One region of the Peribacillus sp. NPDC055009 genome, then DNA from elsewhere that is predicted to be linked to it. Evidence: riboswitches for the same ligand, from Rfam matches in the RefSeq annotation. Region 1 holds a riboswitch; the other holds the start of a gene.
The links. Region 1 has a riboswitch for cobalamin ahead of ACWF5P_RS01445 (iron chelate uptake ABC transporter family permease subunit). Riboswitches for the same ligand answer to the same signal wherever they lie in the genome.
Positions count from the first base shown of each region.

Region 2: linked by a shared signal. The riboswitch ahead of ACWF5P_RS06135 (helical backbone metal receptor) and the one ahead of ACWF5P_RS01445 (iron chelate uptake ABC transporter family permease subunit) in region 1 are both predicted to bind cobalamin.

Region 1 is NZ_JBSGVZ010000001.1:280,397-288,403, forward strand. It holds gene ACWF5P_RS01425 (amino acid permease) at 1-525, shown strand, start outside; gene ACWF5P_RS01430 (phosphatase PAP2 family protein) at 754-1,410, shown strand; gene ACWF5P_RS01435 (cation:dicarboxylate symporter family transporter) at 1,463-2,851, opposite strand; gene ACWF5P_RS01440 (GNAT family N-acetyltransferase) at 3,135-3,644, shown strand; cobalamin riboswitch at 3,753-3,941, shown strand; gene ACWF5P_RS01445 (iron chelate uptake ABC transporter family permease subunit) at 4,133-5,212, shown strand; gene ACWF5P_RS01450 (heme ABC transporter ATP-binding protein) at 5,209-5,976, shown strand; gene ACWF5P_RS01455 (ABC transporter substrate-binding protein) at 6,005-6,994, shown strand; gene ACWF5P_RS01460 (VOC family protein) at 7,170-7,658, shown strand; gene ACWF5P_RS01465 (ATP-binding protein) at 7,814-8,007, shown strand, end outside.
Region 2 is NZ_JBSGVZ010000002.1:474,362-482,368, forward strand. It holds gene cobD (threonine-phosphate decarboxylase CobD) at 1-688, opposite strand, end outside; gene cbiB (adenosylcobinamide-phosphate synthase CbiB) at 663-1,628, opposite strand; gene ACWF5P_RS06125 (heme ABC transporter ATP-binding protein) at 1,625-3,097, opposite strand; gene ACWF5P_RS06130 (FecCD family ABC transporter permease) at 3,104-4,159, opposite strand; gene ACWF5P_RS06135 (helical backbone metal receptor) at 4,122-5,093, opposite strand; cobalamin riboswitch at 5,251-5,425, opposite strand; gene ACWF5P_RS06140 (polysaccharide deacetylase family protein) at 5,512-6,360, opposite strand; tRNA gene ACWF5P_RS06145 (tRNA-Arg) at 6,588-6,661, shown strand; partial or broken gene ACWF5P_RS06150 (acyltransferase family protein) at 6,839-8,007, opposite strand, start outside.

The sequences.
Region 1 (8,007 bases):
CAAATGATCGGTATTCCTGGTGCCGACCATATCATGAACGCCGTTGTTCTATTAGCGATCATTTCATCGATGAACTCCGGGTTGTATGGTTCATCCCGCGTTCTGTATACACAAGCCGTGGATGGTCGCGTTCCGAAAATCTTTTCCCGTTTATCCAAGAAGAAAGTACCTGTTCCCGCAATATTAATGTGTACTTCCGCTTTATATGGCGGTGTACTGATTTCCTTATTTGCTGGAAGCAAGACCTTCGATTTCTTAATGGGTTCGCTTGGATATACCGTATTATTCATCTGGTTGATCATTGCTTTCGCCCATTTGAAATCACGTAAACAACAGTCAGGAAAAACAAGTGCCTATTCGGTAAAATGGTTCCCGTATACGACTTGGGCTGCGATCATCGCTTTAATAACGATCCTGATCGGAATCATTTTCACGACATCCATAGTCGTTACAATCATTACACTTTGCATCTACATCTTCATTTCCTTAACGTATGTATGGAAAAAACGCCATAACAAAATCTAGAGAAGGCGGAGTGATCACTTTTGCCTTCCCGCGTATAAGTTTCCGTTTCAAGCCGTGGTATATGCCATGGCTTTCGTTATGTATTCATGGTCTGATGAAAAGTAAGAGATATCCATTTTACTAGTTCATGGGAATCATTAACTTTAGCAATTAAAGAGTTAATTTAGTGAAAAATGTTGTATAATAATCTTTGGAAAAAAACCAATATATTGAAAGTCGGAGCGAGCTATGAAAAACAATTCCCTACTATCCTTTCACCCGTTATATTATTTAATACTTTTGGTGATTACTAGTTCCATCTATTCAATCATCAATCAATCTTCAGGTCATGCTGTCGATGTTACGACTATAATAGATGGGGAGATTCCCTTTATTAAAGAATTTGTCGTTCCTTATTTACTTTGGTATCCGTATATTTATGGATTGCTGATTTACTACTGTTTTGTTGACCGAAAGCACTATTTCGTAGGATTAGGCAGTTTGATATCGGGGAAACTTTTCTGTTTTCTTGTATATTGCCTTTGGCAAACGACAGTTCCGCGTCCGGAAGTGGTGGGTAACGATATATTTGCCCATTTAATGCGATTCGTCTATAGTCATGATCAACCTGTCAACTGTCTTCCTAGCATACATGTACTGACTACATTCATCATGATGATCGTTGCCCATAAGCGGAAAGAAGAGCACAAATGGGAGTATGCCAGTGTCACTGCATTCGGAACACTGATCATCCTCTCGACGCTATTTACGAAACAGCATGCTGTATTGGATGTACTCGCTGGAATACTCCTTGCATGCGGGGTATATGCAGCTGTCCAGTATATGTTCCAAGCACTATCGGCTATTCAGGCCAATCATTACACAGCGAGGCAAATTAAAAAGTAACCATATGTAAAAAAGCATCGAACCTCCAATGGAAGTCCGATGCTTTTTTATTTTACATTTCAGCTTCGATTTTCAAAGATGATTCTTCACTGAACTGTTCCTTATCCAGGTCGCCCGTTATTTTACTAGTCAGAATACCGGAAGTCATGCTTCCGCTGACATTCACAGCCGTTCTCCCCATATCGATCAATGGCTCGACGGAAATCAACAGGCCGGCCAAGGCGATTGGCAGGTTCATTGCAGATAATACAAGGATGGCAGCGAATGTTGCGCCTCCGCCTACACCTGCAACCCCGAAAGAACTAATGGCTACGATGGCAATCAACATGGCTATAAAGGAAGGATCTAGCGGGTTGATCCCAACCGTTGGAGCGATCATGACCGCTAACATGGCCGGATAGATTCCGGCACAGCCGTTTTGACCGATCGACAAGCCGAAGGATCCGGCAAAGTTGGCAATACCTTCGGACACCCCTAGTTGTTTCTGTGTTTGGATGTTCAATGGCAGAGCGCCAGCACTTGTTCTTGAAGTGAAGGCAAACGATAATACTGGGAAAGCTTTTCTCAAATATACGATTGGATTCAATCCTGCAAGCATCAGCAATAGCAAATGGATAAGGAACATGACAATCAGGGCGACATAAGAGGCACCTACGAATTTTCCTAATTTCAGGATGGCATCCAAATCGCTCGTAGCTACCGTCTTCGTCATGATCGCCAAGATCCCGTAAGGTGTTAAACGCAGGATCAATGTTACTACGCGCATGATGATGCTGTGCAATGTATCTACTATTTTAGCAAAAAATTCAGCATGTTCAGGCTGTTTCCTTTTGACTCCTAAATAGGCAATCCCAAGAAATGCAGCAAAAATTACAACGGAAATGGTTGATGTCGGACGTGCACCCGTTAAATCAAGGAACGGATTGGACGGAATCAATTCAAGAATTTGCTGCGGCATCGTTTTATCCTGAATCGTACCGTATGTTTCCGATATTTGATCCCCGCGGCTTAACTCCGCTTCCCCTTGCTCAATTTGAACGGCTTCCAAATCGAATACAGTTGCCGAGGTGATCCCGACAGCAGCTGCAATCGCAGTCGTTCCAAGCAGGATTCCGATGATCAGGACACTGATCTTTCCAATATTGCTAGTCAGTTTCAATCTTGTGAATGCGGATAAGATTGAAATGAAGACAAGCGGCATGACGATCATTTGCAGGAACTTGACATAGCCGGAACCTACAATGTTAAACCAATCGACCGATTTAACGATCGCATCTGACTGAGGTTCATAGAAATACTGCAAAAGAAGTCCGAATACAATTCCTAAACCAAGTCCAGTAAAGACCCTTTTTGTAAAGGAAATATGCTTCTTATTCATGTAAAATAAAACGCCTAAAAGAACGAGCATTATGGCAAGATTTAAAAACACATAACCAATCATATATATTCCTCCTAATTCCGATTAACCAAATGAGAATAATGAATATCTGAAGCCTATGATACATCATCCGCTGATTTTTTACCAGAAAAAAATAATTTATTTTTGACTTTTGTAGTAATTCATGTATTTATCTTTATTCAGGAACTGGATTTGAGGGAACAATAAAGGGAAGCTGGATCAAGCCAGGGTACAAATCTTCATCTATCTATTTATCAGGAAGGATAAGCCCTTTGTTTTCTTGAATGATAGATTAGGAGCGTTTTTTTGAAAGGGTGGAAGAATAATGGATATATACATTGACAGGCTTAATGAACGGGATGCACAAGCGTTATTTGCATTTGAATGCAATAATAGAAGGTTTTTCGAGCAAACGGTCCCAGGCCGGGGAGATGATTATTATAGCTTTGGATCGTTTGGAATCAGGCATAAGGAATTATTAAAAGAACAAGAAGATGCTATCTCTTCTTGTTATTTGATTAAGGATGGTTCAGGCATAATCGTCGGCAGGATTAATCTTGTGGATATCGACCCCGTTAATGGTACGGCTCATGTCGGTTATAGAATCGGTGAAGCGTTTACGCAAAAAGGGTTTGCGAATGAAGCTCTAAAGCTTTTGGTTAATCTGGCGCCGGAATTGAATGTGACTCAAATACATGCCAAAACTACAAGCGACAATATCGCTTCCCAAAAGGTTTTAGTGAAAAACGGTTTTGAACGGATTTCGATTGATGAGGAGTTTAGTGTGGATACGGGTCAAAAGCTAACATTCTACCATTATAGAAAGAACCTTTAAATCCATTTTCTTCTATATAATAGACCGCATCCCATTTTTTTAATTGTGAAAAGATTGGGAGTATACTATACTAACGTTGTATTTAATTGTTTGGAAAATTTTGCGAAGTTCATATATTTGCCGCTGGGTGCCTTTGTGTGAACAAAGGGTAACAGGGAATCGGGTGCAAATCCCGAGTGGTCGCGCCACTGTAACCAAGGAGTTTTCTTTCAGGATGTCACTTGACCGTCAGTCAGGGAAGACGAAAGGAAATGTTGATATGGAAGCCAGGAGACCTACCTAGTGAGCATCACCAATTTTTCCTTCGCTGAGAGGAGAGGTGTTCGAGAGTAAGAAAAGGCGGACTTAGGTCCTTCCGTATTTTTTGGCCTATACTCGTAACTCCATTCTTTGTTAAAAGGATTGGGGTTTTTTTGTGTTTTTTTTGAAGGAGGATTTCATCATTGGAAGAGTCATTGATTAGAAGTTCATTGAAAGAGAGAGGGGATGTGCTTGAAGAACCTCATTTTGAGAGAAATGCCAAGCGCAGGTTTCGTTTTCTGCTATTTTTCTTGCTGTGCATCCTTTTATTATCAGTTACATTCGCTGTTACCCTTGGGCCAGTTAAGATGTCAGCAATAACGGTTTGGAAGATCGCCTTAGGGCATCTGCCTTTTATCGGTGGTTTTCTGGAGGTGAATTGGAGTATCGCACAAGAGCGGATCATTTGGGATATCCGCCTGCCCCGTGTATTGCTCGGTGCGGTGGTAGGTGCGGGATTATCCGTAGTGGGTGTCGTCATCCAGGCCTTGGTGCGCAATTCACTTGCAGATCCGTATATTCTGGGCATTTCATCTGGTTCTTCTGTTGCTGCAACCCTTGTCATTCTTTTTGGGGCGCTTCCTATATTCGGTCAATATGCGTTATCATTCGGTGCCTTCCTGGGGGCCATGGCTGCGATGCTTTCCGTGTATTTATTGGCTCAAGTGGGAGGGAGAATTCAAACGACAAGGCTGTTATTGGCGGGTGTAGCCATTTCGATGATCATGTCTGCCGTCACTAATTTCATTGTCACTCTTGCACCAAAAGATTCCGGCATCCGTGAAGCGATGTTTTGGATGATGGGCAGCTTAGCGGGGGCAAAATGGGAATACATACCGATTCCAGCGGTTGTGGTGCTTGTGGTTTCCTTGTTCCTTATCGTACAATCCCGCTCCCTCAATATCTTATTGATGGGCGAAGAAGTAGCCGCGACGCTCGGAGTCAATATGGAAGCCTTCCGTAAAGTTCTGATCATCATTACATCCCTTGTTACGGGAACAGTTGTGGCTGTAAGCGGTTCGATTGGGTTCATCGGTCTGGTCGTACCGCATTTAGCCCGGCTATTGGTCGGGACAGACCATAAACGTGTTCTTTCATGCAGCATATTGATTGGCATGATCCTCGTCATTTGGTCAGATGTTTGTGCCCGGCTGGTCCTGGCACCTCAAGAACTTCCGATTGGCGTTGTCACCGCACTTTGCGGAGGACCATTCTTCATTTGGCTTTTGCGGCGAAGTTCATATTCATTTGGAGGTGGGGGCAAGTGAGATTAGCTATTGAAGAAGTATCCTATTCAATTCTGGACACTCCTATCATTGAGGATATATCACTGCAAATAAAAACTGGGCAGTTCGTTGGGCTGATCGGTCCGAATGGGAGTGGGAAATCCACTTTATTAAAAAATGCTTCTCGGATCTTGAAGCCTCATACGGGAGCTGTTCACCTGGACGGCCGTGACCTTTACCGGCTTTCACAGAAACAAACAGCCAGGGAAATGGCGGTTGTCAGTCAGGAAACATCCCTGACCTTCGACTTTAGTGTACAAGAGATGGTTTGGATGGGACGGCATCCTCATAAGCGGTTATTTCAGGGAGATACGGAGAAAGATAGAGGAATCGTCAATCAAGCATTAGCTCGCGTTGAAATGAGTGGATTTGAAGACAGGAGTTTCATGAGCTTATCGGGTGGTGAGAAACAACGTGTCCTCATAGCCCGTGCCCTTGCCCAGGAAGCGAATATCATCATCCTGGATGAACCAACGAATCATTTAGACATCAGGCATCAGCTCCAATTGCTGGACCTTGTAAAAAAGCTGGACGTTACCGTCTTGACGGCTCTGCATGATATAAACTTGGCAGCCATGTATTGTGATCATATATATGTCATCCAAAATGGCAAAGTGATCACATCCGGAACACCAGAAGCTGTATTGACGACAAAAATGATAAGGAAGGTGTTCGGGGTGGAAACGGAAATCGGCATACACCCCATCACGCAAAAGACGCATATCACCTTTTTAGCACATATATAAAAAAACAATGGATATGAGGGGAAAGTATATGACTGTTTACCGAAAGATTTTGTTAAGCATCAGTTTATTGGCAATGATGATATTGGGCGCTTGCAATAACTCCGAGGAAGCTTCAAAGGACGGAGGCAAACAGAGCGAAAAAGGTGGAAAAGAAAAAGTGGTCATCACTAATCTGGATCATGAATTCACCTATGCAGAGGCACCAAAACGTGCGGTTTCGCTAAACCAGCATGCGACGGAAATCATGCTTGCATTGGGGTTGCAGGATTCAATGGCAGGTACGGCTTATTTGGATGACGAAATTTTGCCAAAGTATAAAGATGCCTATGAAACAGTGCCTGTGCTTTCCAAGGAATACCCATCAAAAGAAGTTTTCTTTGAAGCTGAGCCGGATTTTGCATATGCAGGCTGGAAAAGCGCCTTTACGGAACAAACGTTAGGAACCGTCCAAGAGCTAAAAGAAGCCGGAATCAATACATATATCCAAGAGTCTTCCAATATGTCAACACCGACAATAGAAGATGTGTATAAAGATATTGAGAATATTGGACGCATCTTTCATGTAGAAGAAAAAGCAGCGGAAGTCATCAAAGAGATGCAACGCGAATTAAAAGAAACTACAGCAAAAATCGAAAGTGCAGGCAAGCCCAAAAACGTTTTCGTATATGACGGCGGTGAAGAAGTCCCGAGAACGGCAGCGAAAAATAATTACATGACAGGAATCATTTCCATGGCTGGCGGCCAGAACATTTTTGGTGATACGGAAGGGGGGTGGCCTGAGGTCAGTTGGGAAGAAGTCGTCGATCGGAATCCGGATGTCATTGCCATCATTGATTACGGAGATATCCCCATAAAGCAAAAAGAAGCATTCTTATTAAATAAAAGTGAACTGGCGGATGTACCGGCCATTCGAAATAAAGCAATCATCGTGCTTCCTCTTTCAGCGGGCGCGGAAGGGATTCGTGCACCACTAGCCTTACGGACAGTAGCGGAAGGACTCTATCCCGAGAAGTTTTGAACCGACCAAGCGGATGCTGAACAAATGACCCGAATAATTGACACGAATGAGACGTGTCCTTGTTCGGGTTTTACTATATCCAATTAGAAGGATAATAGGATCGGTTTCTTGAATTATTTTGTTTGGCAGATCATAATTCGTAAAAATGAAAGTTATAGGAGAAGGAGAATCTAATATGATAGAAGGTTTATATGAAGCCCATTTACCAGCCAAGAACCTGGAGATCTCTATGGATTTTTATAAGAAAATAGGCTTGAAACTAGCTTGGAGGGATGAAGATACTGTCTTCTTTTGGATCGAGGAAAACAAAAGCTGGGTCGGCTTATGGGAAGGGAAGGAATATCAAACTCCATACCACCCTTCACTAAGGCATATCGCCTTTCGGGTAACTTATGATAATATGAAAAATGCATTAACTTGGCTCAAATCCTTGCAAATTGAAGTCGTCCCTTTTGGAAAAAGGACAACCATTGAACCTTTTGTGCGTCCGAACCAAGGAAATGCTTCCGTCTATTTCAATGATCCCGATGGAAATAGTCTGGAACTTATGTGTTCGATAAAAGTCCCTGATTCATATAAGCATATTACCGAAAAACTATCACTTGAAGAATGGGAAGAACTATTAACCCAGGTGAACTTTGTGAAGGGAAAATTTCCCTCCTAGTCACAACCATAATATAACTAAACTGTTTTGTTACTTAGGATTTTGCAAATTTTATTCAAGTCCATTTGATAAGAAACAAATCATTGTTTTGTTTGGAAGTTGAGAAATATACTATACGAGTATGAGCAATCAATACGGAAAGGCTTGGCATGTGGATGTTTAAAATTAGAGTGAACCTATTAACTCAAATGACATTACTTATCATATTCGTTGTTTTTATCAGTACCTTACTTGTGAGCATCCTATTCTCTACACTGCTGGAAGACATCGTCGAAAACCATATGGGTAAGCAAGCAATGACGGTGGCCAAATTAGCGGCTCGAAATCCAACGATCATCCAGGGATTTAA
Region 2 (8,007 bases), on a different contig from region 1:
GTGACGCAAGCAAATAGCCTAGTCTCAAACCGGGGATTGCAAAGATTTTAGTCATTGATCTTAGTATGAGTAAATGTGGAAATGCATTGATTAAAGAAGCATAACTAAAGGCATCTTCCGTGAAATCATAAAAAGCCTCATCCAATACAACCAGGCAATCCGCTTTTTGGCATTCAATGATCAATTCCCTAACTGCATCCCGCTTAAATGAAACACCCGTCGGATTATTAGGCGTACATAAGAAAATGGCAGCATATTCGGGTAATCGGGGAATCAATCGTTCCAAGTCCAATTGCCACCCAGGAGCATCAAGCTGGTGAAAATCGACCTTACATCCTGCTGCCAAACAAGCTTCAGCATATTCCGCAAATGCCGGCTGAATGATTAGCACCCTTTGATTGGCTAATCCGTTCGCTACCAGCATGATGATTTCAGCACCACCGTTCCCCATCAAAACGGAATGCTCAGGAAGTGCTTCTTTTTTTGCAATGGACTTTGTCAGTTCAATGGCATGCGGGTCTGGATATTGAAGGATTCCTTCGAAAAACCCAAACCACTGTTCCTTTATGCGTAAAGGCGGACCCAATGGGTTGATGTTAGCACTGAAGTCGAGAACCGATTCAGGCATTTCGATTTCCAGCGCTTCATAAAGATAATGAGGATTAGAGCCATGAGAAGGTAATGTCAAGAATAAGTCCCCCTAGCCATAGCATCAGCAGAAATAGAAAAGATGACCGATGCATGATGGTAATCGTTTGTGGTATATGTTTTGCTTCCAATCGAACAAGCGGAACTCCCATCCTCGCACGGTCGGAAACAATTCCTTTGTACATATTCCGGCCACCAAGCTGTATTCCCAAAATGGCAGCAACGCCTGCTTCACACCACCCGCTATTCGGGCTTGGATGTTTTTTTGCGTCATTGAATAATATCTTCCATCTAGCACCAAATCCATGATAGCGGGACTTTGAGCTCAGTAACATCAGGAAACCGGTGAGGCGGCTGGGAATCCAATTCACGATATCATCGAGCTTGGCTGAAGCCCAGCCGAATTGCCCATATTTATCATTTTTGTACCCTACCATGGAATCGCATGTATTAATCGCCCTATACACCATAGCGAGCGGCGCACCGCCGATAGCTGCCCAAAATAATGGCGCTGTAATCCCATCACTGGTATTTTCCGCTACAGTTTCCACGGTGCCCCTGACGATTTCGGGTTCATCAAGATCAGCCGTATCACGGCCAACGATATAGGAAAGCTTTAGCCTCGCTTCAGGAAAATCGCGTTCATTAAGCGGAAGGCAAACATCCATCCCAGCTTGCTTCAAGCCCTTCTGAGCTATCGTAGTAGAAATGACCACAGCTTCCCAAAGGATACCTGCAAGCGGATGGATTAGATAAGCCAAATAGACGGTAAGACCTGTAATCAATAACACCGCCGTTAGGACGATGATCAACATGAAGAGTCCTTTCCGTTTCTTATATGCCCCTTTATTGAATGCCAGATCCAACTTGCTAATCATCGTTCCTATCCATTTGACTGGATGCGGCCAACTTGGCGGATCTCCAATTAATAAATCAAGGAAGAACGCCAGCGTAACCGCAAAAAGATGATGATAAATCATAATTCCTCAATCCGTTTCCGATTATTCGTTAAGGCTTCCACTGTACAATCATATACACCGCGACTGATCAGCTTCCCTAACGGAGTAATGGTGCCTGCATATTGAAGCTTTGCCCCTCTTTGAGCAGCCGCGATTAAAATGCTGTCAGTCGACGTTCCTGTTGCACATGTATTTGTCACCTTATCCAGTACATGCAAATCATGAAGGGCTTTTACTTTTGCCTCGGTAGCAGTAACTATACTGTGGATGAAAGCCTCTTCTGCCAAATGTCCATTTACGAATATCCATGTATTTATCGTTCCCGGAGCGGAACTCCAAGAATGCCGGTCAGCTAAAGAAGCGTCGATGGCATTTCCTACACCAGCCGTCACGATAATGAAAACAGAGAAATCTTCAGCTCTTAAAAGCTTGAAAGCAACCGTATCGAGAAAGACAGCTGTCATCATCCCTACCGTCTCCTGAGGTTCAAAACCATGAGCCTTTAAATACTCGGCCATTTCAACATGATGATCCTCGCAGTCATAGCCATGATGTACGTGCCTATTCACAAAATATTTATGCCAGCCCGTCCCCGAACCAGTCACTCCGGAAGACATCGTTCTAAGCGGGATCGGCGAATCCAATTGAATCATCTCAGGTCCGACTGTCAGATAGGATTCATCAATTTCCAATGGAATAGTATCATGGCCATGCTTTTCCGGAACGATGAACATCTGCGGTTTCGGAAGGGCGGGATGTGGATGTTTTTCGATCGTCGTATGATATACACCCTGAATCCGTTCCTGTTGAAGCACTTCATTCGGCACATCAACAACCTGAATTTTCCCTTTCTCAAGCAACATCAGCCGATCACAATATAACCCAGCCAAATTCAGGTCATGGAAAATTGAAATAACGGTCAAGTTCTGCTCTTTTGCCATTTTCCTCATTAAATCAAGAAGGTCTTTTTGATAGGAAAGATCCAAGTGATTCGTAGGTTCATCCAAAAAAAGGATTTCGGGTTCTTGGGCAAGTGCCTGTGCCAGCAGGACCCGCTGCCTCTCCCCTCCTGATAATCGTTCAAAATGCAGATCCTGAAAATCGGCTACGCCCGTTTGTTCCATAACCCGTTGGACAATCGCTTCATCATCTGCGGACCAACTATGGAACCAACCTGATTGATGGGCATATCGCCCAAGCGAGACCGTCTCTTTTACTGTATAGGAGAAAGCTAATGAGGAATGTTGAGGGAGCACAGCAATGACCTGTGCAAGTTGTTTTGACGAATAATCCTTCAAATCCCTACCTCTTATCCGTACGCTTCCGCCCTTATAATCGAGCACCCCGCTAAGCATACCTAAGAGCGTCGTTTTTCCGCTGCCATTAGGACCAAGAATCCCGAATAATTCTCCTTTATGTACATCAAAAGAGACAGAGTCCAAAACAGCTTTGTTGTCATATCCACCTGTTAACCCTTTAACTTCAAGCATTCGTTTTTACCCTTCTCTCCGTCTCTTTAATAAAATCAGCGCAAATGCAGGTGCCCCGATAAGTGAGGTGATCACCCCGATCGGCAGTTCCGATGGGGCAATGACCGTCCGTGCTACAAAGTCTGCCAAAATTAAAAATCCGCTTCCTATCAGCAATGACAGCGGAAGCAAATGTTTATGATCAGGTCCCCATATCTTTCGGACAAAATGAGGAATGACCAATCCTACAAAGCCAATCGCCCCTGAAACGGCTACCGCTGCCCCTGTCAATGTCGAACCGGCTATCAAGATCCACATTTTCCGCCGCTTAACATTCACACCTAAGTGTTTTGCCCGGTCTTCCCCGAAAGTCATCGCATTCAATTCGCTTGTATTCATGATCAAGATCAACGAACCAATGATAAAAAACGGCAAAATGATTGCAATATAATTCCATCCGCGCATTGAAACGCTTCCCATCAGCCAGCCGATGATTTGTCTTAATTCATCACCCGTCAGCGCAATCATCAATGAAATGAAGGCACTTAAAAACGAACTGAAAATGATTCCCGTTAAAATGATCGTTTCCACTTTCATCGATCGATCCATTTTTTTTGCAAAAGTCAATACGCAGAGCATCGTGAGCACTGAGCATAAAATGCTCAATGCCGGAAGAGTGTATAAACCGATGAACGGCAGTGATATATTCAAGAATATTGTCAATACGGCGCCGACCGATGCTCCTGATGAAATACCTAATGTGTAAGGATCAGCGAGCGGGTTCCGGAGCAGCCCCTGAAATGCCGCACCCGCAATCGCCAGCGATGCCCCGACCAACCCCGCAAGCAACACACGCGGCAAGCGGATGTTCATCACGATATTCGTCAGCATCACATCCGGATCAGCGGAAATCGGCAAATGAAAGATCTCCTTGCCGATTATTTGTAAAAGTACGGGAATCGGTACTGACACCGAACCAAAGGAAATGCCTACCGTCATTGCGAATAACAAAATTAAAAACGCAATCAAATAGGCAAACGTCCATTTAGTTGTTAAATTGGTTCGGATAGACTGATTTGGCAAGTTCCTCTACTCCCTCTATCAAGCGTGGACCGGAACGGGTCACCAAGTCAGAATGGACATCAAAGACTTGGCCATTCTTAACAGCATTTACGTCTTGCCATCCTTTTCGGCCCTTCACTTCATTTGCTGAATCTTTCGTATAATAACCATAAGTTGTAATGATGACATCAGGATTTGCAGCAATCATCGACTCTTCATCAATCTTTGCCCAACCGTCCAAGTCAGCAGCAGCATTATCCGCTGAAATAATAGTAAGCATCTCATTCATGAAAGTATTTTTTCCCGGTGTGTATATTTCCGGTGAAGGCGAAACTTCCACTAAAACGGTCTTCCTATCCTCTTCCTTTACGGATTTGGCCTTTTCCTCGATATCCTTAAGCTTCGTTTTCATATCCGCAACGATTTCGTTTGCCTTGTCATGTTCACCCGTTGCCTGTCCAATCATTTCAATAGACTCATAGACTTGGTCAAAGCTTTGTGCATCATTGACTACGAGGACATCTATTCCAGCATCCTTAAGCTGCTGTAAACCCTCATTCGAATTATGGGCACTTGATGCATGGGCAAGAACAAGGTCAGGCTTCATGGAGACAATCAGCTCCGTGTTCATTTCCATTCCGCCAACTTTTTCAATTTCTTTCGTTTCTTCCGGGTAATTATCATTATCGGAAACACCAATGACCTTTTTACCCAACCCAAGTGCAAAGACCACTTCCGTATTACTTGGTATTAACGAAACGATTTTCTTCGGTTTTTCTTCTATCGTTACTTTTTCCCCAGTTGCATCTTTAATCGTAATCGGGAAAGCTTCGTGTTGAGCATGTTTCGTTTGCTGCTTTTCTTTTCCTTCATCAGTAGCTCCACTGCAGCCGACCATCATGCCTGCAGTAAGCAACATCAACAATATCAGACCAAAAATTTTCTTCATTTTCATTCCCCACAATCTTTTTATTTAATTTCTTTCACCCAATAATCCCGGAAGATGCCCCAAAACAAAAAGCACCTCCCGTTAAACGGAAGGTGCTTGTATGGCAACAATATCATTACGGACTTCTTAGGGTCTGCCACACACCTTCCCATCCGCGTAGGTTACAGGTGTACGAATTTTGGCAGGTCTCCTGGCTCATGGTCATCGTCAACGGCACCTTCCCATATTTCATACAGTGGTACACAGCCGTCAGCTCCCATATACAGTGGCGGGACCGCGCTGGCATTTCACCAGCTTCCCTTTTAAGTCATTACGACACCAAATCGTTCATATGTATATAATTTTCATTGCCTTCATTATACACCATGTAAGAATCGATTATTATATGATTTTTCTGAACAGGTTCGAAATGACCCTTCCACACTCAATGATTTGAAGCATTTTCAATCAACGAAGCAAACCCATCGACTGATAAACCGGGTGAAATCCGAACTCGATGCAAGGCATGCATCCCTTGTTCCCTTGAAGCTCCCCCAGGTTCGGTAGTGACTGCCATCTTGTATCCGGCTTCATCTGACAGCCTGAGAGTCTCTTCGTTATACCGGCCAACCGGGTAGGAAAGCACTGTCGTGTCCTGGTCGAGAATACGGTCGAATAGCTTCTTAGACTGGACCATTTCAGCTTCTTGCTGCTCTGCCGTCATGCGGTTCAGCTCCAAATGGTTGATAGTATGGCTTTCGATCGAAATCCCATTCCTGCTCATCTCCATCATTTGATTTTCAGTCAGGTGATGACCTTTATCAATGGACTTCCCGATCATGAAGACAGTTGCTTTCATATCATTTTCTTTTAATATCGGGAAAGCCTCCGTGAAGTTATCTGTATAGCCATCATCAAAAGTAAGCCAGACACACTTCTCACTTGGCATCCGATTCTCGGTTAAAACGAGGAATGCCTCTTCAGGAGATAATGTATAGTAGCCATTCTCCCGAAGCCAAGCCATCTGTGACCGGAATTCCTCACTTGGAACCCGAAGGCGATTACCTTCAGAAATGCTGTGATACATCAAGATTGGAAGCTGGACGGCGGGCTCGGCCGTTATCCAGTCTCCCGTATCGATCTGGCCCTCCAATTCCTGCCCTGCCCCATTATCCGCCGCTTCGACCACTTCGATGTCATCTTCCGCAATCGGTGCAGCTGTCTTTGTGCCTATACCTTCTAAAATCTCTTGTGAGCATGCAGGTAAAATCAAAATCCCCAGCAATGCAACCATCCTTAACACTCTATATTTCCCCACTATCATTCTCCTAATTTTTTATAGTAAAATAGTACCAGAAAACTAGTGATTAATAAAGTATTCCATTAAATGAAAAAAGGGAAAGACGAGAGCTTAGTGACCTGTTAAGCATTTATGAGGATTTTTTTTCATAAGTATGTGCTATTAGCTTGAAAAGTTTGCCTATAAGAAATATAATAAATAAGTCGTCGACTTTTTTATATGTCCCAGTAGCTCAGCAGGATAGAGCGACAGCCTCCTAAGCTGTAGGTCGTAGGTTCGATTCCTATCTGGGACGCTAACTAAAAACCCTGTTACAATGCGGTTCTTCCGCGTAGTAACAGGGTTTTTTTCTGTGATTTATGGGGCGGTTAAACAAGTTCATAAAAAAAATCCGAGCCCTGTAAAACACAGAACTCAGATTTTTTATATACAGATAACCAATAGACCCAAACAAAACTCCCTTTAGCTATACTTACTTTCTATCTAAGCCTATCTCGTTGATTTTTTCATCAAAAATAGGTCCGAAACTTTCAGAATAAGTATTCGTTAAATGCCTATTGTCCCGGTAAATTATAACATTACCAATAATGGGCTGAAATTTACCGTTCACTTTAAAGTAATCTGTTAAGTCAATTTTATGCAATGATTTATTCTCTTTTTCAAATTGTCTCCAAAAGCTTTCGTCTTTCTGATTATCTACTGAATTCATTTTTTTTGTTGTTTCATCTATTCCATGTGTTTCTAATGATTCCAGTACATTAAAACTATATCTTGGATCATCACGAACCGCTAACACTTCAATACCATATTCATCTTTAACATACTGCAGCTGATCAACCATTTGTTGTTGTATTTTATTATTAGGTGAATCAGAAGCTGTGGCGTGAGAAATGACAAGATCTACATCTGAATCCTTTAGATAATCGAGAACATTATTGACCCAGATACCTTTCAAATCATCATCCGCATAACCTGTTGAAAAACGTGTACCTGAACGAGTCATATTCAATACACGATAATTATCATCTTTTGTTGCTTCTAAAATGGCACCTAACCAATGCTCTGAATGGGAACTGCCGATCAGGGCAATTGTAGCATCGTAATTTTCAGTTTCGCCATATTCCCCAATTTTCAAGTCACTTTCCTTCAACCCTTGGTTACTGCCGTCCAAATGCGATTGTGGTAAATCATCAAAGACTTCAGAATATGATGGAATTGGTTCCTGATCAGGTATATCATCAGGGTTTTTTACAGCTAACGCTCCTGGATAATTTTTATCGTTTATATTATTTTCCAGCCTATTTTTATCTATATATACTCCAATTAAAAGCGATGCAATCAAGAGTACATTCACACTGCCCATTATCCCGAGTCTCTTGAATGAGAATTTGTTGTCCTTTGAGCTTCGGATTGGTTCTTCTATATATCGAGTCATTAAAAAAGAAAGGGCAATTGATGAAATGATAATAAGAGTTCCGACGATGAATCCTGGAGTTTCTTGGACATTATAACGATAGAACTCCAATAATACCCAATGCCACAAGTAGATACCAAAAGCGATTCCACCTAGCTTCACCATTACAGGTGAACCTAAAAAGCGTTTGACACCATATTTTGTATCGCGTGTACCAGACAAAACAA